4 regions of the Terrabacter sp. FW104-15G4B genome follow, and region 1 is predicted to be linked to each of the others. Evidence: riboswitches for the same ligand, from Rfam matches in the RefSeq annotation. Region 1 holds a riboswitch; each other region holds the start of a gene.
What was found. Region 1 has a riboswitch for cobalamin ahead of AC3WRT_RS09740 (SCO2322 family protein). Riboswitches for the same ligand answer to the same signal wherever they lie in the genome.
Positions count from the first base shown of each region.

Region 1 (7,659 bases):
CGGCGCTGAGCAGGCGCAGACCGCCGCCCGCGGCCGCTGCGACGCCGAGGACGGCGATCGTCTTGGCGTCGAGACGTCCAGCGGTGACCTCGGCGAGACACACGACGGCGAGCAGCCCGAGCAGGACGGCGAAGAGCCACGGCGCGTCGTTGCCGTGGTCGCGGGCGAAGTCACCGGTCACGAAGAAGGGCCAGGTGAAGGCGACGACCCCCACGAGCCCCACGACGGCGACCGCGACGGCGGCCGGCCAGCGCAGCGGGATGACGCGACGGCCGGTCATGCGATCCTCGCCAGGGCGCCCGCCACCTCGGCGACGGTGAGCCAGGTCTGGGGGAGCAGCACCTTGGTGACCTGCGGGGCGAACGCGGGTGAGGAGGAGAGCACCTCGCGCGCCGGGCCGTCGGTGACGACCTCGCCGTCCGCGAGGATCACGACGCGGTCGGCGACCTCCGCCGCCAGCTCGACGTCGTGCGTGGCGAGCACCACCGTCGTGCCCTGTCCCGCCAGCGCGGTCAGCACCTGGCCGAGTCGCTTCTTGGCGCCGTAGTCGAGCCCCCGGGTCGGCTCGTCGAGCAGGAGCACCTCGGGGGAGCCGGACAGGATGACGGCGAGCGCGAGCTCGAGTCGCTGCCCCTCCGACAGGTCGCGCGGGTGAAGGTCAGGGTCGATGCCGTCGGAGATACGCTCCAGCAGGGCTCGGGCCGTGCCGGCCGGCACGCCGAAGTCCGCGTCGGCCGAGGCGCACTCGGAGCCCACCGACTCGCCGTAGAGCACCAGCTCGGGCTGCTGGGGCACGAGCCCGACGGTGCGCACCCGCTCTCGTGCGGTCAGGGTGTGCGGGTCGACGCGTGCCGCGCCGAGACGGACCCGGCCGCCGGCGAGGCGGTGCTGCGCCGCGACCGCGCCGAGGAGGGTGGACTTGCCCGCACCGTTGCGCCCCATGAGCGTCGTGATCGAGCCTCGCGAGACGCTCAGGTCGACCCCGTCGAGGACGACCCTGCCGGCGCGCACCACGCGCACGCCGGAGAGGTCGACGGCGTCCGCCGCCTCGATGACACGAAGGTCCGCCGCGGTGCCGGGCGTGCTGTCCCCGAGCGCCTCTCGCAGGGGCGACGCCCGCCGCCGGGCGTCGCGGATCGACAGGGGAGTGGGCGACCAGCCGACGAGCCGGGACAGCCCGACGACGGGTGGGTAGATCTGCGACCGCAGCATGGCGTCGGCCGGGTCGAGCAGCTCGGACACGTTCCCGTCGTCGACGAGGACGACCCGGTCGGCGTGGTGCACGACGCGCTCGAGCCGGTGCTCGGCGAGCACGACGGTGACGCCGAGGTCGTGCACGATCCGGTGGAGCGAGGCGAGAACGTCCTCTGCCGCAACGGGATCCAGGGCCGACGTCGGCTCGTCCAGAACGAGCACGCGGGGGCCGGCGGCGAAAAGGGCGGCGATGGCGACCCGCTGCTGCTGACCTCCGGAGAGCATCCGAAGCGATCGGGCCCGCAGCGGCGTCAGGCCGAACAGGTCGAGCGTCTCCTCGACCCGACGGCGGATCGTGGTGGGGTCCAGGCCCATCGTCTCCATGCCGTAGGCGACCTCGTCCTCGACCACGTCGGTGACGAACGTCGACGACGGGTTCTGCTCGACGAGCCCGACGACGGTGGCGAGGTCGCGAGGTCGGTGCTCGGCCGTGTCCAGACCGTCGACCACGACGCGACCGCGGAGCGTGCCGCCGCTGAAGTGGGGCACCAGCCCGTTGATGGTGCGCAGCAGGGTGGACTTGCCGCTCCCGGTCGGCCCGACGACGAGCACGAGCTCGCCCTCGGGGACCTCGAGCGTGACGTCGTGGAGGCTCGGAGCCGGGGCGTCGGCGTACTGCACCGACACGTGCTCGAAGGCGATCACGGTGCCACCTCCCGCGGGCGCGGCGTGAACCACGCCGGGGTCGCGGCCACCAGGGCGGCAAGGACGGCAGGGAGCGGCACCGCGGGGAGCTCGGCCCGCTGGCTGGGCACGATCCCGTCCCAGCCCTGCGCCGAGGCCACCACGAGGACCACTCCGGGCACGGCGCCGACGACGACGGTCGCCGTCTCGGTCCACGTCCACTTGTCACGCCGGTGTCCGGACCGCCCGTCGCGGGAGGCTCCGACGAGCAGGCTGGAGCCGGCGAGCAGCGCGCCGAGCACGAGGACGGGCAGCCCGAGCACGCCGCCCGCCGACGCGTCGAGCAGCCCGTAGAGGCCGGCGAGCACGCCGACGAGTCCGGCCAGGGCGAGCCCCGTCGCGGTCCGGCGGCTGGTGGACGTGGAGCGCACCGCTCGGCCGTAACCCCGCGACTCCATCGACGCGGCGAGCCCGAGCGAGCGCTCGAACGCCGTCTCGAGCACCGGTACCGCCAGGCGGGCCATCTCGCGCAGACCGTGACCGTCCCGGCCGCGCAGCGTCCGGGCCGCCCGCACGTCGCGGGCGTCCGTCAGCAGCTGTGGCGCGAAGGTCAACCCGACGACGACCGCCGTGCCGACGTCGTAGAGCGTCGCCGGTAGGTAACGGAGCAACCGGCGCGGACTGGCCAGGGCGTTGGCGGCGCCGAGGCACGCGAGGACCGCGGCGAGGCGCAGGGCGTCGTAGGCGGCATACAGCAGCGACTCGAGCGACACCGCGCCGCCGATGCGGACGCTCGCCGCCCAGTCGGGCAACGGCACGCTGGGCAACGTGACGAGGACGGTGGCGCCGACGATGCCGTTGCCGAGCAGGGCCGTCATGAGGACGCGGAAGGCGACCACGACGGCGCCGATGACGAGGAACGCCGGCAGCGGGTTGGGGGTGGCGGGGTCATGCCGTTCGCTGACGACGAGGACGCAGACCCCGATGACGAGGAGCAGGAGCACCGGGTTGGTGCCGCGAGACGCGGCCGTGGCAAGCCCCAGCCCCCACAGCCACCAGGCTGCGGGGTGCTGGAGCCGGGGCCGGAGCCGGATCATGCTCGTTGGGCTCCCGCTCAGGCGTCCTGGCGGTTGCGCGAACGCGAGCGCGCGAGCAGGTAGCCGAGGAGGGCGAGCAGGACGAGGGCCGCGACGACGTATGCCGCGACCGTCCCTCCGGAGGTGGTCGACGCCGGCGCGGCCACGTCGGTGGACCCGGCGGTCGCCGAGGGGGAGGCGGACGGGCTGGCGGCCGGCGCTGCGATGCTGATCGGCTGGTCGGTGGCCTTCGCCTCGGGGCTGACTTCCTTGACGGCCCCGCCGCAGTCGCTCGTCGGGTAGCCCGCGATCCCGCAGACCAGGCCCTTCTCGGTGCGCACGTCGCCGGCCGCAGCCAGCACGACCGAGCTCGTGGCGTCGGCGGCGACGACGGCACACAGGGCCTTGGGGGCCGGTGGGGTCGCGCCGTCGGCGGCGTCGGCGGGGCGGCCGAAGTCGAGGACGAGGCCCACGCGCTTCTTGCCGGACACGGCGGGCGTGGTCGCGCACAGCTGGTCGAAGCTCAGCACGGCCCGCGGGTAGCGCGTCGACGACTCGTCGGCGACGGCGAAGCGCCAGCCGTCGACGCTGCCGTCCTTGGGCACGGTCTGGTCCGGGCCCTTCTGGGCGAACTGCCAGGCGCCGTCGGTGAGCTGGTAGAAGCCCCAGTACCGGTAGGCGGCCGCGTGTGCGGGTGCCACCGTGAGGGCTGAGAGACACGCCGCGACAAGGGCGGCAAGGACGGCCCGCAGCGGGGCGCGACGAACATGGGACATGGTTTCCTCCTCGCGGTCGGACACCATGTCGGGTCTGCGAAGCACGCCGGCCCGGCGGGGTGACTCCGGTCCGCATTCCACGACAGACTGACAAAGGAGCCGTTCGGACGCGGGTTTTCCGACTTGGTCACCACCGCCGGGTTGGCGGCGAGGGTGACCTCACGGTTGCGGGTCAGCGCCGGAGTCGCACCGGCTTGCCCCATCGTCCTTCGGTTAAGGCGAACCGTCGCACGTGGGGCCGCTGCCCGTCAAACGAGCGGGCAACTAGGGTGGCCGCATGAGTGCTGACTGGTCCTGGCTTTTCCTCGACGCGCACGGCAACCCGATGGAGGGGGAGGCCCTGACGACCAGCGGCTTCCCGACCCAGAGCGACGCCGAGAGCTATCTGGGTGAGTCGTGGCGCGAGCTGCTCGGGGCGGGCGTCGAGGCCGTCACCCTCCGGCAGAACGACACGGTCGTCTACGGCCCGATGAGCCTGCGGGCGGCGGAGTGAGCGCCTCGTCCGTGACCTCGTTGTCCGCAGGGCTCGAGCGCGAGCTGATGGCGCGCGTCGTCACCGCGCAGCGGTCCTGGCGCGCACCCGGCGTCAGCGTCGGGGTCGTCCGCGACGGCCGTCTCGTCTGGTCGGCACACGTGGGCTCAGCACGGCTGGCTCCGGCCGCCCCCGCCACCGACGACACGCAGTTCATGATCGGCTCGGTCACCAAGACGTTCACCGCCCTGACGGTGATGTCGCTGCGCGACGAGGGTCGGCTGTCGCTCGACGACACCCTCGAGACCTTCCTGCCGGGCACCAGGCACGCCCGGGTTCCCTTGCGCCAGATGCTTGCCCACGCCTCCGGGCTGCAGCGCGAGCCGATCGGCAACATCTGGGAGAGCCTGCAGGCACCCGAGCGCGAGGAGTTCCTCGAGGGTGCCGAGCAGGCCGAGCAGGTCCTGCCCGCGCACCACGCCTTCCACTACTCCAACCTCGCGTACGGCCTGCTCGGGCAGGTCGTCGAGCGCGTCACCGGACAGGACTGGGAGCAGGTCGTGCGCGCACGCGTGCTCGAGCCGCTGGGCATGACACGAACGGCGCTCGAGCCCGCCGACGACCGCGCCCTCGGCTACCAGGTCGACCCCTTCGCCGGCACCGCGACGGAGGAACCGCGCTTCCCGCTCAACGCCACCGCCCCGTTCGGGGGTCTCTGGTCCACCGTCGCCGACCTGGCACGTTACGCCGCCTACGTCGCGAGCCCTGACGACCGCGTGGTGCAGCCTGCGACTCTCGAGGAGATGTGCCAGCCGATCATCATGACCGACGCCGATGGGTGGGCCGGTGCCTACGGGCTCGGCTTCGGCATGGGTCGGCGCGGCGAGCGAGTCTACGTCGGCCATGGCGGCGCCATGCCCGGCTTCCTCACGGGCCTGCGGGTGCGCCGCAAGGAGGGGATCGGGGCAGTCGTCTTCGCCAACGCCACCTCGGGCGCGCTGACGCTGGGACTCGCAACCGACCTCGTCGAGGCGGTCGTCGATGCCGAGCCGTCCCTCGCGGACGCGTGGGTGCCCGAGCAGGAGCAGCCGGCGCTGGCGGTGCTGCTCGGCCTGTGGTGGTCCGAGGGCTCGCCCATCACCTTCTTCGTGCGGGACGGCCAGCTGTGGTCACGGCTCGCCGACGACGAGCCGACGTCCGAGACGAGGTATGCCGCCGAGGGCACCGACCGCTACCGCGCCGTGGCAGGTCGTGGCGCGGTGAGGTGCTCGAGGTCGTTCGCGCCGGCGACGGGTCTGTCGACAAGCTCTACTTCGCGACGTATGCCGTCACGCGGGCGCCGCTGGCGTTCGCCGATCTCGCCGGCTGACCCCCCGCTGACGGCCGTCGGGCCGATCCGGATCCGGCCCGTCAGGCGGGGTGCTGGCCGCGGTCGACCTGCGGTTTCGGCATGCGCGTGCGACGCATCTGGAAGGCGCGCATGATGGCGTACCACGCATCGCCCTTCTCGGCGCCGCCGAACTTGTCGTCCATCCTGCGGCGAGTGCGCCGCCACATCAGCAGGGCGTCCCCGATCGCGACGAGGATCAGGCCGTAGACGAGCACGAAGACGAGCAGCAGCGCCCAGTTGGTGCGCACGAAGCTCAGCAGCAGCACGATGAGCATGATCGGGAGCATGAACTCGCCGACGTTCCAGCGCGCGTCGACCGTGTCACGGATGAACCGGCGACGCGGGCCCTTGTCGCGGGCGGGGAGGTACTTCTCGTCGCCCGTCATCATGCCGGCGCGCTGCCTGGCCATCGACTCGCGGCGGGCCGCCTTGTCCTGCTGCGTCGCGGCCTTGCGGTCCGTGACGATGAGGGGACGCTTGTTGAGGGCCTCCTGCTCACGGCGCTTGGGCGTCGGCCGGTTCTTGGCGCCTGGGCGCGCCGACTGGTCGGCCCCGGCTGTGGGAGCGAGCTCGTCGTTGAGGGTCTTCTTGCGTCCGAACACGGGGACACTCTAAGCCGTCGCGGGCCCGGGCCCTGCATCGTGCCGGGGACCCGACGGCATACGTCTCCCGGTTCAGGTCCCCGGGGTGGTGCGCAACGGGACGAACCGGTAGTGCCCGTGCTGGCTCGTGGCGACGGAGCCACCCTGGCGCACGACGAGGTTCATGGTGCCCGCCACGGGGATGACGAGCCGTCCCGGGTCGGCGAGCTGCTCGACGAGCGCCTGCGGGAGCTCGGCGGCCTGCGCGGAGACGAGGATGCGGTCCCACGGGCCGTGCTCGGGGTCGCCGAGCATGCCGGGTGTCGCGGCCACGATCGAGGCCCAGGGCATACCTGCGCGGGAGAGGTTCGCGGCGCCCCACCGAGCCAGCTCGGGCTCGAGCTCGACGCCCAGCACCTCACCGTCGGGCCCGGTGAGGTGGGCCAGCAGCGCCGTCGTCCAGCCGGAGCCCGAGCCGACGTCGAGGACGCGCTGACCGGGGTGCACGTCGAGCAGGCGCAGCATGTCTGCGACGGTGCGGGGCTGGGAGTTGGTCTGGCCGCAGCCGATCAGGATCGGTCCGTCATGGCCGGCGCGGAACCGCGACACGCGGGGGAGGAAGCCGGCGCGCGGGACCGCGGTGAAGGCCTGCTCCACCCGGTCGACGGCATCCGTGCCCCGAGTCATGCTTCGAGCCAAGCATGCCGGGGCCCCGACGTCAGCCCCCAGCGCCGCGGTCACGCTGTCCGGCGCGCGATGACGTGCAGGAGCGTGCCGAGGGAGCGGTACGGATCGGTGGACCCGAGGCGCTCCTCGACGTCGAGCAGGGTCGCGAGCGTGGCGCCCGTCGGCGTCGGCTCGTCGACCGGGACGGTGTCGCTGGCGACTCGGACGCCGTACCACGCGGTCACCTCGAGGCCCGCTGCCTCGCAGTCGGCGGTCAGCGACGCGAGCGTGTCGGCGCGGGCGTCGACGCCGATCTCGTTGCGATACCGGGCATCTCGGCCCTCCGCCGCCGCTTGTCGCACCTCGTCGAGCATGGCGAGGGCCGTTGGCCAGTCGTGCCGGCCTGCCGGTCGCCACGCCATCGCCGCGCCGTTGCGGGCCACGATCGACACGAAGCCGCCCGGTGCCACGCGGCGGGCCAGGCCGGCCACCCCGTCCCGGCTCTCAGGGAGGTACATGAGCACCCCCTGGCACAGGACGATGTCGTATGCCGTCGGCCGCGTCACGCTCGCGAGCCCGGCGAGGTCTGTGGCGAGGAGGGTCACGTGCTCGCGCTGGTCGCGCGTGAGCCCGGCGGCAGCCTGCTCGAAGGCGGCGCGCATCCGCCCGTCCGGCTCGACGGCCGTGACCGAGTGCCCGAGACGAGCCAGGCGCAGGGCCTGCGTGCCTTGCCCGGCGCCCACGTCCAGGACGCGCAGCGGGCCGCGCGGCAGGTGGGCCGCGAGCTGCCGGGCGACGAGCTCCTGGCGCACGATGTTGC
Region 1 covers NZ_JBYTCI010000009.1:114,799-122,457, forward strand. Annotated here, with positions in the region: gene AC3WRT_RS09725 (ECF transporter S component) at 1-280, opposite strand, end outside; gene AC3WRT_RS09730 (ABC transporter ATP-binding protein) at 277-1,899, opposite strand; gene AC3WRT_RS09735 (energy-coupling factor transporter transmembrane component T) at 1,896-2,975, opposite strand; gene AC3WRT_RS09740 (SCO2322 family protein) at 2,993-3,730, opposite strand; cobalamin riboswitch at 3,822-3,973, opposite strand; gene AC3WRT_RS09745 (hypothetical protein) at 4,008-4,223, shown strand; partial or broken gene AC3WRT_RS09750 (serine hydrolase domain-containing protein) at 4,271-5,571, shown strand; gene AC3WRT_RS09755 (DUF3043 domain-containing protein) at 5,613-6,194, opposite strand; gene AC3WRT_RS09760 (protein-L-isoaspartate O-methyltransferase family protein) at 6,267-6,860, opposite strand; gene AC3WRT_RS09765 (methyltransferase) at 6,911-7,659, opposite strand, start outside.

Region 2 (7,659 bases), on a different contig from region 1:
CCACCCAGACCGTCTCGCCCAACAAGGGAAGCAGGCTCGCCAGCCCGGACTCCCGCATCCAGTGGCACAGGTAGAGGACGTCGCCGCCGGACACCAGCAGGACGTCGGCCTCCTTGACGAGAGGCACCCAGACCTCCTCGTCGATGCTGGGCAGGGCGGTGAGCTCCAGCACACCGACCGACTTCCAGCCGAGGTCGACCATGGGGTTCTCGGACGTCCCACTGATGAACTGCCACGCCTTGGCGCCCGGGCCGACGTGGGGATGCCCGTACATCGCGGTGGGGATGCACAGGGCGGTCGAGTCCGCGATGGGCTTGCCCAGCAGTCCGACCAGCGCCGCGTGGATGCTCGCGTTCGTGACCCCGCCGGATGTCAGCAACAGCTTCATGTTCCCTGTCTCCTGGGTGGGTGCGTTCTAGAGTCGGGCGAGGAAGTCGAGGACGCGCTGCTGCACGAGCGCCGCCGCCTCGGGATCGTAGGTCGTCGTGCTGGCGTCGGCGAAGAGGTGGCCGCACCCGGCATACGTGAAGAGCTCACCGTCCTCGGCCGCGGCGACGATCGCGCGCGCGGCGTCGATGTCGCCCTCGTCCACGAAGAACTCGTCGGCCTCCCCGCCGTGGACCTGGACGGGGACGCCGGCCGGCCAGTCGGGGGCGAACTCGCCGAGCGGGATGGCCGAGTCGAGCAGGACCGCCCCGCGCGCCCCGGGCCGCGTCTGGGCGAGCCGCTGCGCGGCCATGACGCCGAGGGAGAAGCCGGCACACACCAGGTCGTCGGGCAGCCCCTCGGCCACGGCGACGCCGCGCTCCAGCAGGGTGTCGAAGCCGATGGACCGGGCGTTGGCCATGCCCTCGTCGAGGGTGGCGAAGCTCTTCCCGTCGTAGAGGTCAGGGGCGTGCACGGTGTGGCCGGCGGCGCGCAGCGCGTCGGCAAAGGCGAGGAAGCCCTGGGTCTGGCCCTGGGCGTGGTGGTGCAGGAGGACGTCGGCCATGGTTGCTCCTGTGCTCGGTGGGTCCCGGCTGTTGATCCAACAACCTAGACCGACCGACCGACACTCAGCTTCGGCCGGGGCTGGTCAGTCCTCGAGCTCGCCCTCGACGTCGAGGTAGACCTGCTGGAGGTCGGCCATCAGCGCCGGGTCGGGCTCGGCCCAGAGCCCACGGTCGACGGCCTCGTGCAGCCGCTCGATCATCCCGTGCAGCGCCCAGGGGTTCGCGTGCTGCAGGAAGTCGCGGTTCTCCTTGTCGAGGACGTACGTCTGGGCGAGCTGCTCGTACATCCAGTCGGTGACCACCCCGGCCGTCGCGTCGAAGCCGAAGAGGTAGTCGACCGTCGCGGCCAGCTCGAAGGCACCCTTGTAGCCGTGCCGCCGCATCGCCGCGATCCAGCGCGGGTTGACGACGCGGGCGCGGAAGACGCGTGCCGTCTCCTCGGTGAGGCTGCGGGTGCGCACCGAGTCGGGCGTCGTCGAGTCGCCGACGTACGCCTTGGGCTCGCGCCCTGTCAGCGCGCGCACCGTCGCGACCATGCCGCCGTGGTACTGGAAGTAGTCGTCGCTGTCGGCGATGTCGTGCTCGCGGGTGTCGATGTTCTTGGCCGCGACGTCCATGCGCGCGTAGGTGCGCTCCATGTCGGCCCGAGCAGGTATGCCGTCAAGCTCGCGCCCGTAGGCGAAGCCGCCCCACGTGGCATAGACCTCCGCGAGGTCGGCGTCGGAGCGCCAGTTGCCCGACTCGATGAGCGGCAGGATGCCGGCGCCGTAGGAGCCGGGCTTGCTGCCGAAGATGCGCGTCGTCGCACGGCGGGCGTCACCGTGCTCGGCGAGGTCGCCGGCGACGTGCGCTCGCAGGTAGTTGTCGTCCGGACTCTCGTCGAGTGCGGCGACGAGCTGCACGGCGTCGTCGAGCATGGCGATGACGTGCGGGAAGGCGTCGCGGAAGAAGCCGGAGATGCGGACGGTGACGTCGATGCGCGGGCGGCCGAGTTCGCCGAGCGGGATGGCGTCGAGACCGACGACACGGCGGGACATCTCGTCCCACCGCGGACGGACACCGAGCAGGGCGAGGACCTCGGCGATGTCGTCGCCGGAGGTGCGCATGGCCGACGTGCCCCACACCGACAGGCCGACCGAGCGCGGCCACTCGCCGGTGTCGGCGCGGTGCCGGGCGAGCAGGTCGTCGGCGAGCAGCTGCCCTGTCTCCCAAGCGAGCCGGGACGGGATGGCCTTGGGGTCGACGGAGTAGAAGTTGCGGCCGGTCGGCAGCACGTTGACGAGACCGCGCAGGGGCGACCCCGACGGGCCGGCCGGCACGTAGCCGCCGCCGACGGCATGGAGGACTGCATCGATCTCGCCCGTCGTGGCGCGCAGCCGCGGTACGATCTCGCGGCACGCGAAGGCCAGCGAACGGCATACGCCGTCGGTGTCGACCTGCGCGTCGGCACCCAGCTGGCCGCGCACGATCGCGGGCACGGCGGCCTCGTCCCAACCGGCCTCGGCGAGGGCCGCGACGAGCGCTGCAGCCTGTTCCTCGGCGTCGTCGACGGACGAGCGCTCGGAGTGCCCCTCGCTGAGGCCGAGCGCCGTCCGCAGCCCCGGCACGGCGCCGACCGCGCCGGCGAAGACCTGGTTGGCCCGCAGGATCGCGAGCACGAGGTTGGCGAGGGTCTCACCCTGCGGGGCCTCACCGAGGACGTGGAGACCGTCGCGGATCTGGACGTCCTTGACCTCGCAGAGCCAGCCGTCGACGTGCATGACGAACTCGTCGAACTCGTCGTCGTCGGGGCGCTCGTCGAGGCCGAGGTCGTGGTGCAACTGAGCCGACTGGATCAGGGTCCAGATCTCGGCGCGCAGGGCGGGCGCCTTGGCCGGGTCCATCACGGACACGTTCCCGTACTCGTCGAGCAGCTGCTCCAGGCGGGCGATGTCGCCGTAGGACTCGGCCCGCGCCATCGGGGGCACAAGGTGGTCGACGATCGTCGCGTGGGCGCGACGCTTGGCCTGGCTGCCCTCACCCGGGTCGTTGACGAGGAAGGGATAGACGAGGGGGATCGACCCGATCGTCGCGTCGGGACCGCACGCGGCGGAGAGCGCAAGGTTCTTGCCGGGGAGCCACTCGAGGTTGCCGTGCTTGCCCATGTGGACGATGGCGTGGGCCCCGAACTCCCTTGCGAGCCAGTCGTAGACGGCCAGGTAGTGGTGCGTCGGCGGGAGGTCGGGGTCGTGGTAGATCGCGATCGGGTTCTCACCGAAGCCGCGCGGCGGCTGGACGAGGACGACGACGTTGCCGGCGCGGATGCTCGCCGCGACGAGCTCGCCGCCGGCGTTCGTGTGCCGGTCGACGAAGACCTCGCCGGGCGCCTCACCCCAGTGCTTCGTGACCGCGTCGCGCAGCCCGGTCGGCAGGGTGTCGAAGTGCTCGCGGTAGCGGGCGGCCGGGATGCGCACCGGCTGGCCGCTCAGCTGCTCCTGGGTCAGCCAGTCCTCGTCCTGGCCTCCAGCCTCGATGAGGGCGTGGATGAGCGCGTTGCCTGCGGTCGTGTCGGGTGCCTCGCCGTCGACGGGGTCGAGCGGCCCGGTGCCCGGGATCTCGCCCGGCTCGCCGAGGTCGTAGCCGGCATCGCGCATGGCCCGCAGCAGCCGGATGATCGAGACCGGCGTGTCGAGGCCGACGGCGTTCCCGATGCGCGAGTGCTTGGAGGGGTAGGCCGACAGGACGATCGCGATGCGCCGCTCGGCGGTCGGGGTGTGGCGCAGGCGGGCGTGGTTGACGGCGAGCGTGGCGAGCCGGGAGCATCGCTCGGGGTCGGGCACGTAGTGCGGCAGCCCGTCGGCGTCGCTCTCCTTGAAGGAGAAGACACTTCCGATGATGCGCCCGTCGAACTCGGGCACCGCGACCTGAGTCGCGACGTCGAGCGGGCTCATGCCGTCGTCACTCAGGTCCCACTGCTCGCGGCTCCACGTCAGGCACAGCCCCTGGATGATCGGCACGTCGAGCGCTGCGAGGGCCTGCACGTCCCAGGCCTCGTCGTCCTCACCCGCGCTGGCGGTGCCCGGCTTCGTGCCGCCGGCGGCGAGCACGGTCGTGACCAGGACGTCGTATGCCGTGAGGTGCTCGAGCAGGTCCGCCGGCGCGTCGCGCAGCGACGACACGTGCACCGGCACACCGATGCCTCCAGCGGCGTCGACCGCGTCGGCGAGGGCGTGGACGTAGGCGGTGTTCTCAGCCGCGAACTGGGCGCGGTAGAAGAGGATCCCGACGCGGGGGCGAGAGCTCTCGACTGCGGCGGGCTGGGGGTCGGGGCGGTCCAGGACGCCCCACGAGGGCAGGACCACCGGCGGCTCGAAGCCCTCACCGGTCATCAGGAGGGTGTCGCCGAGGAACGCGTGGAGCTGGCGCAGGTTGGCCGCACCCCCCTCGGCGAGGTAGCGGTGGGCCTCGGCCACGACGCCCGGAGCCACCGTCGAGAAGTCCATGAGCGCGGCGTGCGGCGTCTGCTCACCGCCGAGCACGACCATCGGCTTGCCCGTGGAGCGGATGCGGCGGAAGCCCTCACACAGGTCCTGGGGACCACCGAGGATCCGCGCCACGACGATGTCGGCCGCCTCGATCGCGTCGGCCATCGAAGTGTGGCCGGGGCGAGAGGGGTTGGCGAGCACGTAGTCGGCACCGCTGCCGCGAGCGCACAGCAGGTCGGTGTCAGACGTCGAGAGCAGCGCGATGCGCGTCACTGGAACTCCTCGGCGGGGTGTCCACGCCCCGCGGTCGAAAGGAAATGAAGCGCTGCCGGCAGTTCCTGACTCACCGCCTCCCTCACGGGTGGCGACTCACAGTGGCGGGACCGTCCCGGATTCTCACCGGGTTCCTGGTCGACGACGCTGTGACCACCCTAGCCCCGAGACGCTGGTCTTGCATGTGCCGGGGTCGGGCCTAGCATGTGCCGCGTGACGGCCCCGACGACCCGAGAGCGCCGGGCAGGCGACGCCTGCCCGGGCGTGAGCCGACCCTTCGTGGCGGTGGACGGTTCGATCGTCCGGCTCCGTCCGGCGGGCCAGCCGGTGTCGCTCCGCGCCCTCGCAGAACTGCTCGAGATCGCTGCGGGACAAAAAGATCCGGCGATTCAGCTGACGTCCCGGGGCGCTCTCCAGCTGCGCGGGCTGCCCGACCCGCTGACGCCACGGATCGCCGACGCGATCCGGGGCACCGGCCTCGTCCCGTCGCCCACCCACGAGCTGGTGCGCAACACCGTGGTGTCGCCGCTGTCCGGGCTGGACAGGGACGGACACGCTGACCTGCGTCCCGTGGTGGGGGACCTCGATGCCGCCCTCTGCGACGATCCGGAACTCGTCCGGCTCGGGGGGCGCTTCCTCTTCGTCCTCGACGACGGCCGCGGCGACGTCATCGGCGACTCCTTCGACCTCGGCCTCATCGCGACCGGACCGGGTCGCTGCGTCGTGCTGGCCGGTGGCCAGGACCGGGGATGGGACCTGCCGCTGACGGCCGCAGTTCCCACGCTCATCGACATCGCGCGCGAGTTCGTCGAGAAGGCGGTGGGTGACGAATCCATCTGGCACGTCAGCGAACTCGGTCGACCGCTTGGTGCCGAGCCGGCAGCGCGAGTGGAGCCGCGGACGCGCCCGGAGCGCCCGCTCGGAGCCGTCGGCGACCACGCCGTCGTCGCCGTGCCGCTCGGACTGCTCCGCCCCGACCACGTCGCCGCGCTCAGCCGGGTCGCAGACCGCGTCGGGGTGACCCCCTGGCGCTCGCTCGTCATCGAGGATGCCGCCTCCGCTCTCCCCGAGCTCGAGGCGGCCGGCCTTGCGACCCATTCCACGTCCCCGTGGACGCGCCTGCATGCCTGCACCGGCCTGCCCGGCTGCGCGAGGTCCGCGATCGACACGCGCGCGCTGGCCCGCGACCTCGCCCCGGTCCTCCCGGCCGGACGCCTGCCGGTCCACGTCAGCGGGTGCGAGCGTCGATGCGGCACCCCGGCGACGGCATACGTCGACGTCCTGGCCCCGACCTCGCTCGCCGACGCCCTGGCCACCATCACCGAAGCCGAACCGGAGGAGCAGGGATGACGGTGCCGGACTCGCTAAGAGGGGCTGCCGCGCCACCGACGCGGCGCTACGACTACGTCACGGACGGGGCCGACATCTACCGCAGGTCGTTCGCGACGATCCGCGCCGAGGCGCGACTGGACCACCTTCCCGAGGACGCCCGGGTGGTGGCCGTCCGCATGGTGCACGCGAGCGGCGACGTCGACCTCACGGAGCACATCGCCGTTCACCCCCGCCTGGTCACCGCCGCCCGAGCGGCGCTGCAGTCCGGCGCACCCGTCCTCACCGACGCCCACATGATCGCCTCGGGCATCACGCGCGCCCGCCTGCCGCACGACAACGAGGTCGTCTGCACCTTGCGGGACGAGCGGGTGCCCGGTCTCGCAAAGGACTGGGGCACAACGCGATCCGCGGCTGCCGTCTCCCTCTGGGGCAACCGCGTCGAGGGCGCGGTCGTGGCCATCGGCAACGCACCCACCGCCCTGTTCCACCTGCTCGAGACGATCGCCGACGGCGGCCCACGTCCGGCCGCCATCGTGGGTATCCCGGTGGGCTTCATCGGCTCGGCCGAGTCCAAGGTCGCACTGGCCGAGAACCCCTTCGACATCCCGTGGCTGGTGGTCCACGGCCGCCGCGGCGGGTCGGCCCTGGCCGCGTCGGCCGTCAACGCACTCGCCCGTGAGGAGGAGTTGTGAGCACGACGGACACCGCACGGCCGGGCTGGCTCCGCGGGGTCGGCGTGGGCCCCGGCGACCCCGAGCTCGTCACCGTCAAGGCGGCGCGGCTCATCCGCGAGGCCGACGTCGTCGCCTTCCACAGCGGGCCACGGGGCGACTCGATCGCCCGGCGGATCGCTGCGTCCTACTTCCGCGCCGACGCGGTGGAGGAGCTCTTCGTCTACCCCGCCACCACGGGCGCCACGGACCATCCCCTCGGCTACCACGGGCTCATGGCAGACTTCTACGACAAGTCTGCCGATCGCCTTGCGGCGCATCTCGATTCGGGTCGCAACGTCGTCGTGCTGGCCGAGGGCGACCCGCTCTTCTACGGCACGTACATGTATCTCCACGACCGCCTCGCCGCCCGCTACGACGCTGCCGTCGTCCCGGGCGTCACGTCGGTCAGCGGCTCGGCAGCCGCGGTCGCGACCGGCCTGTGCCGGCACGAGGACGTGCTGACGATCCTGCCCGGCACCCTGCCCGTGCCGGAGCTCGCCCGCCGGCTCGCCGACACCGAGGCGGCCGTCGTGATGAAGCTTGGCCGCACCTTCGAGAACGTCCGCGAGGCGCTGCGCCAGGCAGGCAGGCTCGACGAGGCGCGCTACGTCGAGCGCGCGAGCTCGGACGCCGAGCAGGTGCTGCCCGTCGCCGAGGTCGACGCCTCGCGCGTCCCCTACATGTCGATGGTCGTCGTGCCCGGCAAGGACCTGCGTGCCGATGCCGCCGGCCGGGCGGCGTCCTCGCGACCCGTCGCCGCGGCCGTCCCGCAGTCCGACCGGGAGACGTATGCCGTCGGCGAGGTGGTCGTCATCGGCCTGGGCCCCGGCCCCGACCGCTGGCTGACCCCCGAGGCCTCGGCCGCTCTCGCCGAGGTCGGTCACG
Region 2 covers NZ_JBYTCI010000031.1:15,455-23,113, reverse strand. Annotated here, with positions in the region: gene AC3WRT_RS17900 (Type 1 glutamine amidotransferase-like domain-containing protein) at 1-388, opposite strand, end outside; gene AC3WRT_RS17895 (dienelactone hydrolase family protein) at 416-991, opposite strand; gene cobN (cobaltochelatase subunit CobN) at 1,076-4,729, opposite strand; cobalamin riboswitch at 4,770-4,902, opposite strand; gene AC3WRT_RS17885 (precorrin-3B synthase) at 4,934-6,079, shown strand; gene AC3WRT_RS17880 (precorrin-8X methylmutase) at 6,076-6,753, shown strand; gene AC3WRT_RS17875 (precorrin-2 C(20)-methyltransferase) at 6,750-7,659, shown strand, end outside.
Region 2: linked by a shared signal. The riboswitch ahead of cobN (cobaltochelatase subunit CobN) and the one ahead of AC3WRT_RS09740 (SCO2322 family protein) in region 1 are both predicted to bind cobalamin.

Region 3 (5,473 bases), on a different contig from region 1:
CGGGACTGCCCGACACGGCATACGACCACGACGGGCAGCTGACCAAGCGCGTCGTGCGGGCTGCGGCACTGGCTCACCTCGCCCCCCAGCCGGGGGACGTCATGTGGGACCTCGGGGCCGGGGCGGGCTCGGTCGGCATCGAGTTCGCCCGCCAGCACCCGCGCAACGAGGTGCACGCGGTCGAGCGCGACCCGGAGCGGGCCGAGCGGGTGCGGCGCAACGCCCGCGCGCTCGGCGCGCCCGGCCTGCAGGTCGTGGAGGCGTCGTCGGCCGATGCGGTGGCCACCCTGCCTCGGCCGGACGCCGTCTTCGTCGGCGGGGGCGCGACGACCGAGCTGCTCGACGCCTGCTGGGCGGCGTTGGCGTCCGGTGGGCGGCTCGTCGTGCACGGCGTCACCGTCGAGACGGAGCTGGTGCTGCACGAGGCCCGCCGCCGGCTCGGTGGCTCGATGGCCCGGATCGCCGTGGAGGACCTCGACACCATCGGGTCGCTCCACGGCTGGAAGCCGGCCCGCCACATCGTACAGTGGTCAGTGGAAAAGCCCGCAGCACAATGGAATTCGGAGGGCTGCCCGTGACGGTCCACTTCATCGGTGCCGGCCCGGGAGCTGCCGACCTGCTCACCCTGCGTGCGGTCCGGCTCATCGGAAAGTCACACGTGTGCCTCTACGCCGGCACCTACCTCGGCGCGGAGGTGCTCGCGCACTGCCCCGAGGGGGCCGAGCTCGTCGACACGCAGCACCTCGACCTCGACGCCATCACCGGGCACTGCGTGCGGGCGCACCAGTCGGGGCACGACGTCGCCCGGCTCTGCTCAGGCGATCCCTCGCTCTACTCCGCCATCGCCGAGCAGACCCGCCGCCTCGACCGCGCGGGCGTGCCGTGGGACGTGACGCCCGGGGTGCCGGCGTATGCCGCCGCGGCAGCGCTGGTAGGGCGCGAGCTCACGGTCCCGGAGGTCGCCCAGTCCGTGGTGCTGACCCGCGCGCACCGCGACTCGACGCAGATGCCCGAGACGGAGTCGCTCGCCCACTTCGCGCGGTCGCGCGCCACGCTCGTGCTGCACCTGGCGATCCGACGCACCCGTGAGCTGATGGCCTCGCTCGTCGACGACTACGGCGACGACTGCCCGGTGGTTGTCGTCGCCAACGCGGAGCAGCCCGACCAGCTCGTCCTGCGCGGCACGCTGACCGACATGGCCGACCAGGTGGAGGCGGCAGGACTGCGGCAGGCGGCAGTCATCCTCGTCGGTCGCGCGCTGGCCGCCCGCGACACCGACGGCTTCGTCGAGTCGCACCTCTACGGGACGCGGATCACGGGCACGCGGAACGCGGGCACGCGGAACACGCCGGGGGAGTGAGCTGCCCGTGGCGCAGCCAGCCCGGCTGTGTCAGGATGCGAGGGCCGTAGTGCACGGGAAGTCGGTGTGATTCCGACGTGGTCCTCGCCACTGTGACCAAGGAGCAAGTCCCCACCATTCGCCACTGGTAACCGCAGGTCTGACACAAGTCGGACACCGGGTCGCTGGGAAGGCTGGGGAGGCGTGACGATCTGGAAGCCAGGAGACCGGCTGCGGCGTGATCTGTCCACGAGGCATGGAAAGAAAGGGTCAATCTGCCATGGCCACTGCTGCTGCATCGGCACCTGCTGCCGTCCCCGCCGTCTCCGCTGTCCGCGTGCCCGTCTGGGCCTGGGCCGTGCTCGCGTTCGCGGTCTTCACCCTCTACTTCCTCTCGCAGGAGAACGGCGCGCTGCTCAGCACTCCCGCTGCGCAGCTGCTCCACGAGCTGACGCACGACGCGCGTCACGCTCTCGGCGTGCCCTGCCACTGAGGTGGAACTGACCTTCGGCTCCGTGCTGCGGCGCGGGGTCCTGGCCGGCGTGTCCGCAGGCCTCTCGGCCGCTCTCGTGAGCCTGCTCGTGGTGGAGCCGGTGATCCGCCGGGCCCTCGCCGTCGAGGATGCGAGAGACCTCCACGGCGGTCAGTCCGCTCCGTCGGGTCTCGCGACCCACGGTGGAGACGAGCCACTGGTCTCCCGGGCGGCGCAGGTCGTGGGTGGTGCCGTCACGGCGGTGCTCGTCGGTATCGCGGTGGGCGTCGTGTTCGCCGTCGTCTTCTCGCGGTTGCGCGACCGGCTGCCCGGGCGTGGCGACTTCGGACGCTCGATGGTGCTGGCCGCCATCGCCTTCGCGACCGTGAGTCTCTTTCCGGCCGTGAAGATCCCGTCCAACCCACCCGCCGTTGGCGACCCGGAGACGGTCGGTCGTCGCACTGCGTTGTATGCCGTCGTCCTCCTGCTCGGCGTCGTGATCGCGCTCGTCGTGCCGGTGCTCGACCGGCTCCTCGCGGCCCGCGGGAGGGAGCCGTCGACCCGGTGGTCGCTCGACGTCGTTGCCACGGTGGTGCTCGTCGTGCTCGTCCTGGCACTCGTGCCGGGCTCGCCCGACGCGGTCCCGGCCGACGTGCCGGCGGCCCTGCTGTGGGACTTCCGGCTCGCGTCCCTGGCGCAGCTCGCGACGATGTGGCTGACCCTCGGCCTCGTCCTCGGGCTGCTGCTGGAGCGGGTCGACACGCCGAGGCGGGGCGCCCCGCCCGTGGCAGCGTGACGGCATACCAGCGCTCCTCCGGCACCACGTGCATCGTGCGCGTGTGCCGCGACTGCTGCTGCGGCACGGAGGCGAAGCACCCGGGGGTCGACCACGACGGGCTGCTGGCCCGCCTCGAGGCCGGCGCCCGGGGTCACGCGCGGGTGCTGCGGAGCGGGTGCCTGCTCGCCTGCGACGAGTCGAACGTGGTCGTGGTGACGCCGTCGACGGCCGGGCGCCGGGGCGGTGGGCGACCGGTGTGGCTGCGGGCGGTGCTCGACGACGAGGCCGTCGACGACATCACGGCGTGGGTCGCGCTCGGCGGGCCCGGCGTCGCGCCCGTGCCCGGGTCACTGGCTGCGCGGGTGTTCGCCCCGAGCGGGCTGTCGCTGACGTGGACGGCGGTCTGAGGAGGGCTGAGGAGGCCGGGGGATCGCTCAGAGGAACGACTCGAGGTCGTCGCGCATGCGGGTCAGCTCCGGCTGCTCGCCGTAGAAGCTCTGCAGGGCGGCGAGCGCGCGCAGCACGACGGTCCGGCCCTCGTCGTCGATTTGGCCGGTGAGGCGCAGCAGCGTGAAGCCGGCGCCCACGACCGTCGTCGCGGCATCGACGCCGTCCTCGTCGTCGATCTCGGCGATGAGGCCGTCGATGTCCGCCGAGTCCTCGAAGGCGTCGGCGAGCAGGTCGCGCACGGTCGAGTGGGCACTGAGCTCGTCGGTGCGCGCCGCCCACTCGGCCAGCAGGTCCGCGCCCTCGTCGGTGCCGAAGGGCGTGAACTCGCCCGACGGGTCGTCGTAGATGGGACTCGTGAAGTGGTCGATGAACGCGTCGTCCGCCGGTGCGTCGATGCCCGGGCCCGTCTCGTCATCCATGACATCCAGCATGCCGTGTCACGAGTCGGCCCGGACGTCCAACCCCACCGAGACCGTGTCACCCTCCTCGACGTCCTCGGCCCGGCGCACGGCGTCCTTGAGCGGGACGACGTAGCCGCCGTCCTTGGGCCACAGCGACGTCGTCCACTCGGTGGCACCGATGCGCGCGGTGACCGGGATCATGCCCCAGCCGTAGCTGACGTGGGCCACGTCGTGCAGGGCCTGCGACTCGTCCTCCGGCACGGTGACGAAGTAGTAGGGCGCCGGCCCCCGCCACTCCCAGACCTCGCCGCTGAACTCCAGCTCCATGCCCGACAGCATGGCAGCCGCAGCGGCGAGGTCGGAGCCTGCGTGGCGCGATGTATTTCGCCGTGACCGCGAGCCTCCGACACTCACAGCACCGTTCCACCCACCAAGGAGGGTTCGCCCATGTCCCACGTCGAGATCCCGGACCACCTCAGCATCGAAGTCACGCAGGTCGCTCGCTATCGCGCCTTCGAGGAGACCGCCCGCGGTTTCGTCCTGCCGAACGCCGAGAGCACCGACCGCCACTTCTTCTTCTCGCTCCCCGGGGCGATCGCACTTCCTGCCGTGATCTACTTCCGGACGCGGCACACCGGCAAGCCCTCGTTCTCGGTCAGGGTCAACGACGCCACGCTGACCCAGTACTCCTTCTTGGACGGCGACGAGGCCGAGCGCACCTGGCACGAGATCATCCCCGCAACCACCCCCGGCGGCCCCACTCTCAGGCCGAACAACAATGAGCTGGTCTTCTTCGCACGCGACGGCTCCGTGGTGTTCGGGGATGTCGTCATCCTCTACACGTCGGACCAGACCACCGTCCCGGTCCAGGTCGTCGTCGCCGCGAGCCTCGGGGAACGCTCGGCGGGGTGAGGGGGAAGGTATTAGTACCTTTGTCCCTCTTTCGGCTAGTACCGGTCGGCCTGTTGGCTCGGCACGTCGCACCACAGGGGTGCGCACGAGCACCCATCAAGGGGCACCACATGCGCAAGACGACCCACGGACTGCTGCGCGGGACCGCCATCCTCACCGCCAGCACGCTCCTCGGCCTCACGCTGGCCGGCATCGCCACCGCCAAGGGCGAGACCGGCGACGACAGCACCACGGCGACGGCAACAGCCGGCTCGACCGGCAACTACGCCGTGACCATCAACGGGACGACCTACGATCCGGCACCCGGCAAGGACGCCAAGGTCTCGGACCTCAGGGTCCAGGGCGTCGTGAAGGTGACCGGAGTGCACACCACCTTCACCCTCGACCCGGCGACCCTGGGCGTCTATGACTACACGCTGACCGGCGCGCCGTCGCCGGAACGGATGGTCACCAGCCCGACCGTGGTCTTCGCGAGCAAGGTCCCAGCCCTCACGACCGCCCAGCTGAACAGCCCGCTGCTCGAGCTGCAGGTCCGCGACGACGCCCTGGTCGCGATCTTCCGCACCTCTGCCGGCAAGCTCAAGGTCCAGGCCAAGGACGCCCCGCAGGGTGGGATCTTCCAGATGGAGCCCGAGTTCGGCACCGCCGTCACGATCACCCACAACCTCGGCCCGACGCTCTTCTACTTCGTCAACCCGTTCACCGGCAAGGTCAACTTCAGCAACGGCGTCGACGCGGTGTCCTCGGCGCAGGGCAGCACCGGCTACCACCAGATGCTGCTCGGCAAGGACAGCCCGCAGGTCGCCACGAAGACGTCGCAGACCGGGTCGGTGACCACGTGGTCAGTGGCCTCGGGTGGCCGGATGGGCGGAGTGCTGGGCGAGGACGCCATCGAGCTGAGCCAGGGTGCGACCAGCTGCACGCAGGACTGCCAGGCCCAGAACAGGATCCGCGACTCGCTCCCCGTCCCGCCCGACCCGACCAACCCGACGCCGATCGGCGGCTGAAGCCGCTCATCCACCGAGGCGGGTCAGGGGACGTAACGCGGCGTCCACACCTGGTCCGCCTCGGTGAGGCGCGTCCCGGATGCGCAGACGATGACGAGGCACAACATGTCGATG
Region 3 covers NZ_JBYTCI010000031.1:9,432-14,904, forward strand. Annotated here, with positions in the region: gene cbiE (precorrin-6y C5,15-methyltransferase (decarboxylating) subunit CbiE) at 1-578, shown strand, start outside; gene AC3WRT_RS17835 (cobalt-precorrin-4/precorrin-4 C(11)-methyltransferase) at 575-1,360, shown strand; cobalamin riboswitch at 1,391-1,589, shown strand; gene AC3WRT_RS17840 (CbtB domain-containing protein) at 1,620-1,832, shown strand; gene AC3WRT_RS17845 (CbtA family protein) at 1,834-2,607, shown strand; gene AC3WRT_RS17850 (hypothetical protein) at 2,604-2,996, shown strand; gene AC3WRT_RS17855 (hypothetical protein) at 3,024-3,458, opposite strand; gene AC3WRT_RS17860 (DUF1905 domain-containing protein) at 3,477-3,767, opposite strand; gene AC3WRT_RS17865 (hypothetical protein) at 3,888-4,352, shown strand; gene AC3WRT_RS17870 (hypothetical protein) at 4,463-5,359, shown strand; gene AC3WRT_RS17875 (precorrin-2 C(20)-methyltransferase) at 5,383-5,473, opposite strand, start outside.
Region 3: linked by a shared signal. The riboswitch ahead of AC3WRT_RS17840 (CbtB domain-containing protein) and the one ahead of AC3WRT_RS09740 (SCO2322 family protein) in region 1 are both predicted to bind cobalamin.

Region 4 (7,659 bases), on a different contig from region 1:
CGCCCATGAGCACGACGATCGTCGTGCGGCTGCGGGCGATGGCGCCCCAGTCGACCGTGCTGCGCGGGTCACCAGGCGGCACGTGCCCGCTGACCACCGTGAAGCCCTGCACCAGGGTGCGGTGCGTGACCGGGATGCCGGCCAGGGCGGGTGCGGCGATGCTCGACGAGATGCCGGGGATCACGACGACCGGGATGCCGCGCGCCGTGCAGGCCTCGGCCTCCTCGCCGCCGCGACCGAAGACGAAGTTGTCGCCACCCTTGAAGCGCAACACGTTCCGGCCTGCGAGAGCGTGCTCGACAAGGAGGTCGTTGATGCGCTCCTGCGGGGTGAAGTCGCCGCGCGGGATCTTGCCGACGTCGATGACGTGCACGTCGTCGCGGGCGTGCCGCATGGCGCTGAGCGGCGCGAGACGGTCGTGCACGATGACGTCGGCCTGCCGGATCGCCTCGATGCCGGCCACGGTCAGCAGACCGGGGTCGCCGAGGCCGCCACCGAGGAGCGTGACCGTGCCGGCCGTCGAGGCGCCCGGTCCCGCCGGGGATCGCTCCTCTGGCTGTGGCTGCGCCGCCGGGGACGTCGAGACGTCGGCACGCAGGACCACGTCGTAGTCCCCGGGGTCGGCGTCCGCGGCGAGCGTGACGAGACCTCTCTCGGCGAGGTCGCGCAATGATGTGGGCAGGTCCTCGACGGTGGCCGCGACCGTCACCCGGGCCCGGTCGCGGAGCAGGGCGTGCACCGTCGCCACCGAGTGCGGCGCCACGCGCGCGATGAGGACGGACAGGCCGGCGAAGCTCAGCTCAGGCGACACGACGCAGTCTCCTCAGGTGGTCGAGCGCCGAGGCGACGGCGCGCGAGGTCTCCGGCGCACGGACCGCCAGGCGGATCCAGGTCGGGCCGAGCCCCGGGAAGGTCTCGCCGCGGCGCACGGCGAACCCGAGCCGGGCGAGGTCCTCGCGCACCGACCCCGCACCGAGCGGGCTCGTGTCGACGAGGACGAAGGGAGCGGCCGAGGGCGCTGCGGTGGTGAGGCCGACGGTGGCGAGCTCCCGGAGGAGGACGTCGCGGTCGCGGGCGTACGCCACGGCTGCAGCCTCGGCCTCCGCGACGGCGCGCTTCGACAGGCAGGCCACCGTGGCGGCCACGGCGGGGCTGGACACCGACCACGGCGGCTGGACGGTGCGCAGCGCGGCGACGAGCGCCGGGTCGCCGACGACGTAGCCGGCCCGCAGTCCGGCCAGGCCCCAGGTCTTCGTCAGGGAGCGGATGACGAGCAGCCCCTCGAGGTCGGGGCCGACCAGCGACTCCGTCTCACCCGGCACCGCGTCCATGAAGGCCTCGTCCACGACGACGGCCCGTCCGCGGCGGCGCAGGGCCCGTAGGTCGCCGGCCGGGTGCAGCACCCCTGTCGGGTTGGTCGGGTTGCCGACGACGACGAGGTCGGCGCCGGCGTGCTCGCCGCTCCGGCCGAAGACGGCGGGGTCCAGCCGGAAACCGTCCTGGCGGCGCAGCAGGCAGCGCTCGACCCGGCGACCGGCGGCAGCCAGCGCTGCCTCCGGCTCGGTGAACTGCGGGTGCACCACGACCGGCCGGTCGCCCTCGAGGGCCCTGGCCACGAGGGTGAATGCCTCGGCCCCACCGGCGGTCGGCAGCACGCACTCGGGGTCGACGCCGTGCCGCGCGGCGATCGCCTCGACGGCCGGGGTGGAGTCGGGGTAGCGGCCGAGGTCGCCCAGGCTCTGCGCGATGACGTCGCCGAGCCACGGCGGCGGCGCGGGCAACCGCACGTTCACGGCGAGGTCCACGAGGCCGGGCGCGACGTCGCGGTCGCCGTGGTGGTGCAGGTCGACGGGACCCGCCCCGACGCTCACGACGCCCTCCGGTCGGACGCGGGGGTGACGGCATACGCGTGCACGGCGTCGGCGAAGCGCGCGGCGAGCCGGGGGTGCCCGGCCCAGTGCGTGTGGAGGTAGGACCCGTGCAACGTCGCGCGGCCGGTGCCGGCCAGGTCGAGCGCGAAGCCGTCGGGCGAGCCGTCGAGCAGCCACGCCGCAGTGCTCGGCCGCACCCCAGTGCTCACGGTGGTCCTGTGGAACTCATGACCGGTCACCCGAGTGCCAGCCACCCCGAGCACCGAGTCGGACGGCGCGATGGCGGTGCGGTAGCCGAGCGTCAGCCGCGGCCCCATCGCCGCGACAGCCGGGACGACGCCGACCATCTCGTGGCCGTCGACCGACTCGCACAGGTAGAGCAGTCCGGCGCACTCGGCAACCGTCGGCAGCCCGGAACGCACGGCCTCGAGGAGGTCGGTTCGGAGCGCGACGTTCGCCGAGAGCTGCGCGGCGTGCACCTCGGGGAAGCCACCGCCGAGGTAGAGGCCGGCGGTGCCGATGGGCAGCGACCGGTCGTGCAGCGGGTCGAAGACGACCGGCTCGAGCCCGGCGGCGCGCAGCAGCTCGTCGGTCTCGGCGTAGCGGAAGGTGAAGGCGCGCCCCCCGGCGACGGCCACGCGAGGGCGACTCCCCCCGCGGACCGGCCGGGCTGCATCGCCGAGCGCCGCGGCGGCGTCCCACGCGGGCGCGTCGAGCGCCGGCGCGGACCGCGCGACCGACAGCACGGCATCGAGGTCGATGTGCTCGGCCACGCGCTCGGCGAGGAGCCGCACGGACGCGACGGCCTCGTCGCGCTCCGCGGCTGGCACCAGCCCGAGATGCCGCGACGGGGCGTCGATGCCGGAGTCGCGGGGGAGGGCTCCGAGCACCGGCACCCCGGTGGCCTCGAGTGCTGACCGCACCTCGCGCAGGTGCCGCTCGGAAGCCGCCTTGTTGAGCACCACGCCCGCGACCCGGACGCCGGGCTCGAACGTGGCGAGGCCATGGACGATCGCGGCCGCTGTGCGGGTCATGTGGCTGACGTCCAGGACGAGCACTACCGGGGTCCGCGTCAGGGTCGCCACGTGGGCGGTGGAGGCGTAGCCGTCCCCGCCGATGCGTCCGTCGAAGAGCCCCATGACCCCCTCGATGACGGCGACGTCCGTCGGTCCGTCGGCGGCGGCGCCGTGCACGAGCAACGGCGCCACCCGCTCCTCGCCACAGAGGAACGGGTCGAGGTTGCGGCCGGGACGGCCCGTCGCCAACGAGTGGTAGCCGGGGTCGATGAAGTCGGGCCCCACCTTGAAGCCCGCGACGCCGAGGCCGCGGGCACGCAGCGCGGCCATGAGGCCCGTCGCGACCGTCGTCTTGCCGTGCCCGGAGCCGGGCGCGGCGACGACGATCCGCGCCAGGTGGGTGCCGTGGCGCTCGCTCACCACTCGATCCCCCGTTGGCCCTTCTGGCCGGCGTCGAAGGGGTGCTTGACCTTCGTCATCTCCGTCACCAGGTCGGCGAGGTCGAGCACCGCCTCCGGGCACCGCCGCCCGGTGATGACGACGTGCTGGTGCCCTGGGCGGTCGCGCAGGGCAGCGACGACGTCGTCGACGTCGATCCACCCCCACGCCATCGGATAGGTGAACTCGTCGAGGACGTACAGCCCGTGGGTCTCGGCGGCGAGGCGGCGCTTGATCTCGGCCCAGCCCTCGCGGGCCCCCTCCGCGTGGTCGTCCTCGGTGCCCTCCTTGCGGGTCCACGACCAGCCGGCGCCCATCTTGTGCCACTCCATCGGACCGCCCTGGCCGGTCTCGCGGTGCAGCTCGGCGAGGGTCTCGACGGCAGTCTGCTCGCCGATGCGCCACTTCGCGCTCTTGACGAACTGGAACACCCCCACGGACCAGCCCTGGTTCCAGCCGCGCAGGGCCAGGCCGAAGGCTGCGGTCGACTTCCCCTTGCCGTCGCCCGTGTTGACGATGACGAGCGGCCGGTTGCGGCGCTGGCGCGTGGTCAGCCCGTCGGTCGGGACCGTGGTCGGCTGGCCGCGCATCAGGCAGCCCTCCCGGTCGTCGGCCGGTCGGCGCGGGCCGCGCCGACGATGGCGCTCGCGGCCAGCTCGCCGACCGGCAGGTGCTCGGCGCCGAGGTGCTCGGCGAGCCGCGCGGCCAGGCCCATCCGGAAGCGACCGGACTCGCAGTCCAGCACGACCGACTCGACGCCCTCGTGCCGCAGCCGGCGGGCGACGCGGGCCGCCCGGGCCAGCGCGTCCGTGCCGCTCGTGGCCCGGCCGTCGGTGACGACGACGAGGAGCGCTCGCCGGTTCGGGTCGCGCAGGCGCTCGACACGCAAGGTGTCGTATGCCGTCTCGAGGCCTTCCGCGAGCGGCGTCCGTCCGCCGTGGGGCAGGTCGCGCAACCGGCGTGCGGCGATGTCGACCGACCCGGTCGGGGGCAGGGTGAGCTCCGCTCCCGTGCCCCGGAAGGTCACGAGGCCGACCTTGTCGCGGCGCTGGTAGGCGTCGAGCAGCAGCGACAGGACGGCGGACTTGACGGCCTCCATGCGGCGGCGCGCGGCCATGGACCCGGACGCGTCGACGCAGAGCAGCACGAGATTGGACTCGCGGCCTTGGAGCACCGAACGGCGCAGGTCGCCGGGGAGCACCCGGAGTCGACTCGCGTCGGAGACCCCCGGGCGCCTCGCTGCCGCTGCCCGGATGGTCGCCGGCAGGTGCACCGGCCCGGTGGAGCCGCTCGTCGATCCGACGCGGCGGCCGGTGCTCGTCAGGGCCGCGGACCGCCGCCCAGGGTCGCCCTGGCCGATCCCCTTGGCGCGCAGGAGCTTCGCCCGATACGGCTCGTCGGCGGCGCTGACGCCCGACGCCGCGACGCCGGTGCCTCCCCCCGGCGCGTCGGGCTCGCTCGCCTGGCCCTCTTCCGCCTTATCCGCCTCGGTCGCCTCGTGCTCAGCGCGCTGCGGCTCCGGCTGGTGCTGCGTCTGGTGCTCGGGCTGTCCCGACTCGCGCGACGTGCTGGGCTGCGCCTCGCCGCCGCCGCCGTCGTCGTCGTCGGCGGCCTCGGGTTCGCCGCCGTCGCCCGGGCCGGGGTCCGGCTCGGGCTCCGGGTCGTCCTCGCCGAGCAGCTGGTCGAGGAGGTCCTCGTCGAGGCCGGGGGAGTCGAAGGGGTTGCGGCGCCGGCGGTGCGGCAGCGCCAACCGGGCAGCCGCCCGCACGTCGGCGACGGTGACCGTCGTGCGCCCGGACCACGCGGCGTGGGCGATGGCTGCGCGGGCGGTCACGATGTCGGCTCGCAGGCCGTCGACCTCGAAGCCGGCGCAGACGGTCGCGATCTTCGTCAGCACGTCGTCGGACAGCATGACCGCACCGACGCGTGACCGCGCGTCGGCGATGCGTGTGCGCAGCGCGTCCTGGTCGCCCTCGAACCGCGCCACGAACGCAGCGGGGTCGGCATCGAAGGCGAGGCGACGGCGTACGACCTCCGCGCGCAGGGCAGGCTCGCGAGGCGCGGCCACTTCCACGGTCAGGCCGAAGCGGTCGAGCAGCTGCGGGCGCAGCTCGCCCTCCTCGGGGTTCATGGTGCCGACGAGCACGATGCGCGCAGCGTGCGAGACGGACACCCCGTCGCGCTCGACGGTGTTGCGACCCATCGCCGCCGCGTCGAGCAGCAGGTCGACGAGGTGGTCGTGCAGCAGGTTGACCTCGTCGACGTAGAGGATCCCGCGGTTCGCGGCCGCCAGTAGCCCGGGCTGGTATGCCGTCTCGCCGCGTCCCAGCGCCCGCTCGAGGTCCAGCGAGCCGACGACGCGGTCCTCGGTGGCACCGATCGGCAGCTCGACGAGGCGGGCAGCGCGGGTGTCGGGCTCGGTCCCGGCGTCGTGCGGCCCGTCAGGGCACCCGGCGCCCTCACCGGGGGCGCAGCCGAAGCGGCAGCCGGCGACGACCTGCTGGCGGGGGAGCACCGCGGCGAGGCCGCGCACCATCGTCGACTTCGCGGTGCCCTTTTCGCCGCGCACGAGCACGCCGCCCACCTCGGGCGAGACGGCCGTCAGGACGAGGGCCAGGGCCAGGTCGTCGGAGCCGACGACGGCCGAGAAGGGGAAGGTGTCGGGCGGGGACGCGTGCTGGTCAGGGCCTTTCGAGCCGTTCACAGTGCCGTCGTTCGAGCCGTCGCGCATGGACTGCGAGCCTCCTGCGGGTGCCTCGCCCGCGTCGGTGGACCGGTCGCGCCCGGCGGGCACGACCAGCGACGGGAGATGCCCTGGCTTGCGCCGACCGCGTGGTCGGACGTTCACAGTGGCGGGACCGCTCCGGATTCGCACCGGATTCCTCTCCCAGTCGCCGGTGGCAGTCTGCCACGTCGGCCGGGGCCCTGTGCGGGAGGGCTCACGCCGACTGGACGACCACCCCGGTCTCGGCGTCCGTCGGCAGGATCGACACGACCGCGCGCCACAGGGCGGTCGAGCTGCTGGGGACGAGCACCGGGCCGCGGTCGTCCGCCTCGACCCGGAGGACACCGGCGTCCGTGTCCACCCAGGCGAGTCTGCGCACGACGGTGCGGCCCCGAGCAGGGAAGGCGATGTCGACCACGCACAGCGTCCACCGGCCGGCCCGCACCGCGTCGACGGCCGAGGGCCACGGCGCGAGCAGGTCGGCGAGGGCTTCGCCGCCGTCGGCGCGGGCCCGGGGGGAGTTGGAGGCGAGGTCGTCGAGGAGCGACTCGTCGAGGACGGCGGAGGTCCCGAGAAGCGGGGGCCGGGTCTGCAGGCCGGTCACGTGGGCGATGGAGGCGGGCACGAACTCGGTGCTGACGGCGGCGAAGTCGTAGGTGCCGTCGCCGAGGTCGGTGAGCACGGCGCTGACGAGGGCCACCCAAGCCTGGTGCAGGCGTACGCCGTCGGGGCAGGTCACGAGCACCTGGAGGGAGCCGAGTGAGCTGGTGACGGCGGCGAGCGCGTTGCGCAGCGTCGGGTGCGGGGCGCCTGCCGTGATGGCTCCCGCGTGGACCAGGCGGTCCACACCCTCCTCGCAGGCCTGGTCGGGGTCCGTGGCGTACTCGACGAGGGTGATGAAGGCGTCGGCATCGAGGCGCAGCTCGGCGGAGGCTGCGTCGAAGGTGACACTCATGCAGTGACCAGCCGGTCCGCGTGCACGACGAGGCTGGCGGCGACGGCGTCGAGCACACCGGCCATCTCGGGCAGTCGCAGCGTGGCGACCCGCGCGGTCATGGTGACGCTGGTGCCCTCGACCACGGTGGACCACGTCTCGCAGGTCACCGACTCGCGCGCCGGCGTCGAGTAGGTCGCCAGCCGGCGCCACCCGGTGTGGCCGCCCACGCGAACGTCCTCGTGGTCGAGCTGCAGATAGCCGTCCAGCTCCTCCTCGTCGCGGCGCAGGCGCTCGCTCGCCCAGTCGGCGAGCGTCCCGTCGGCGGGGGCGAAGGCGACGACGACGTTGGTGCGAAAGCGGTCCGCGTCGTCCGGCTCGACGGCGGCGACGACTCCGCCTTCCGGCATGGCCTCGATGGTGACCCACGAGGCGGGCACGTCGAACGACACGCTGTCGCCGTGCGTGGTCCTGGTCGTCAGCAGCGGCGCCGGGGCACGGCGCGGCCCCGAGTCGACGTCGGTCATGGTGGTGGTTCCTCCCCTGGTCGCCCGGATGGCTGCCCGTCTCCCCGGAGGACGCGCGATAGACATCATGGGGCCGAGATGGGGCGTATCGGACCGGAACGGTCATATCGGGTCACCGCGGATCCTCGCGCTAGGGTCGCCGCTGTGA
Region 4 covers NZ_JBYTCI010000031.1:1,125-8,783, forward strand. Annotated here, with positions in the region: gene cobA (uroporphyrinogen-III C-methyltransferase) at 1-811, opposite strand, end outside; gene cobC (Rv2231c family histidinol phosphate aminotransferase CobC) at 801-1,871, opposite strand; gene AC3WRT_RS17805 (cobyrinic acid a,c-diamide synthase CobB) at 1,868-3,307, opposite strand; gene cobO (cob(I)yrinic acid a,c-diamide adenosyltransferase) at 3,304-3,915, opposite strand; gene AC3WRT_RS17815 (VWA domain-containing protein) at 3,915-6,056, opposite strand; cobalamin riboswitch at 6,113-6,233, opposite strand; gene AC3WRT_RS17820 (hypothetical protein) at 6,265-7,005, opposite strand; gene AC3WRT_RS17825 (DcrB/PsbP domain-containing protein) at 7,002-7,511, opposite strand; gene cbiE (precorrin-6y C5,15-methyltransferase (decarboxylating) subunit CbiE) at 7,656-7,659, shown strand, end outside.
Region 4: linked by a shared signal. The riboswitch ahead of AC3WRT_RS17815 (VWA domain-containing protein) and the one ahead of AC3WRT_RS09740 (SCO2322 family protein) in region 1 are both predicted to bind cobalamin.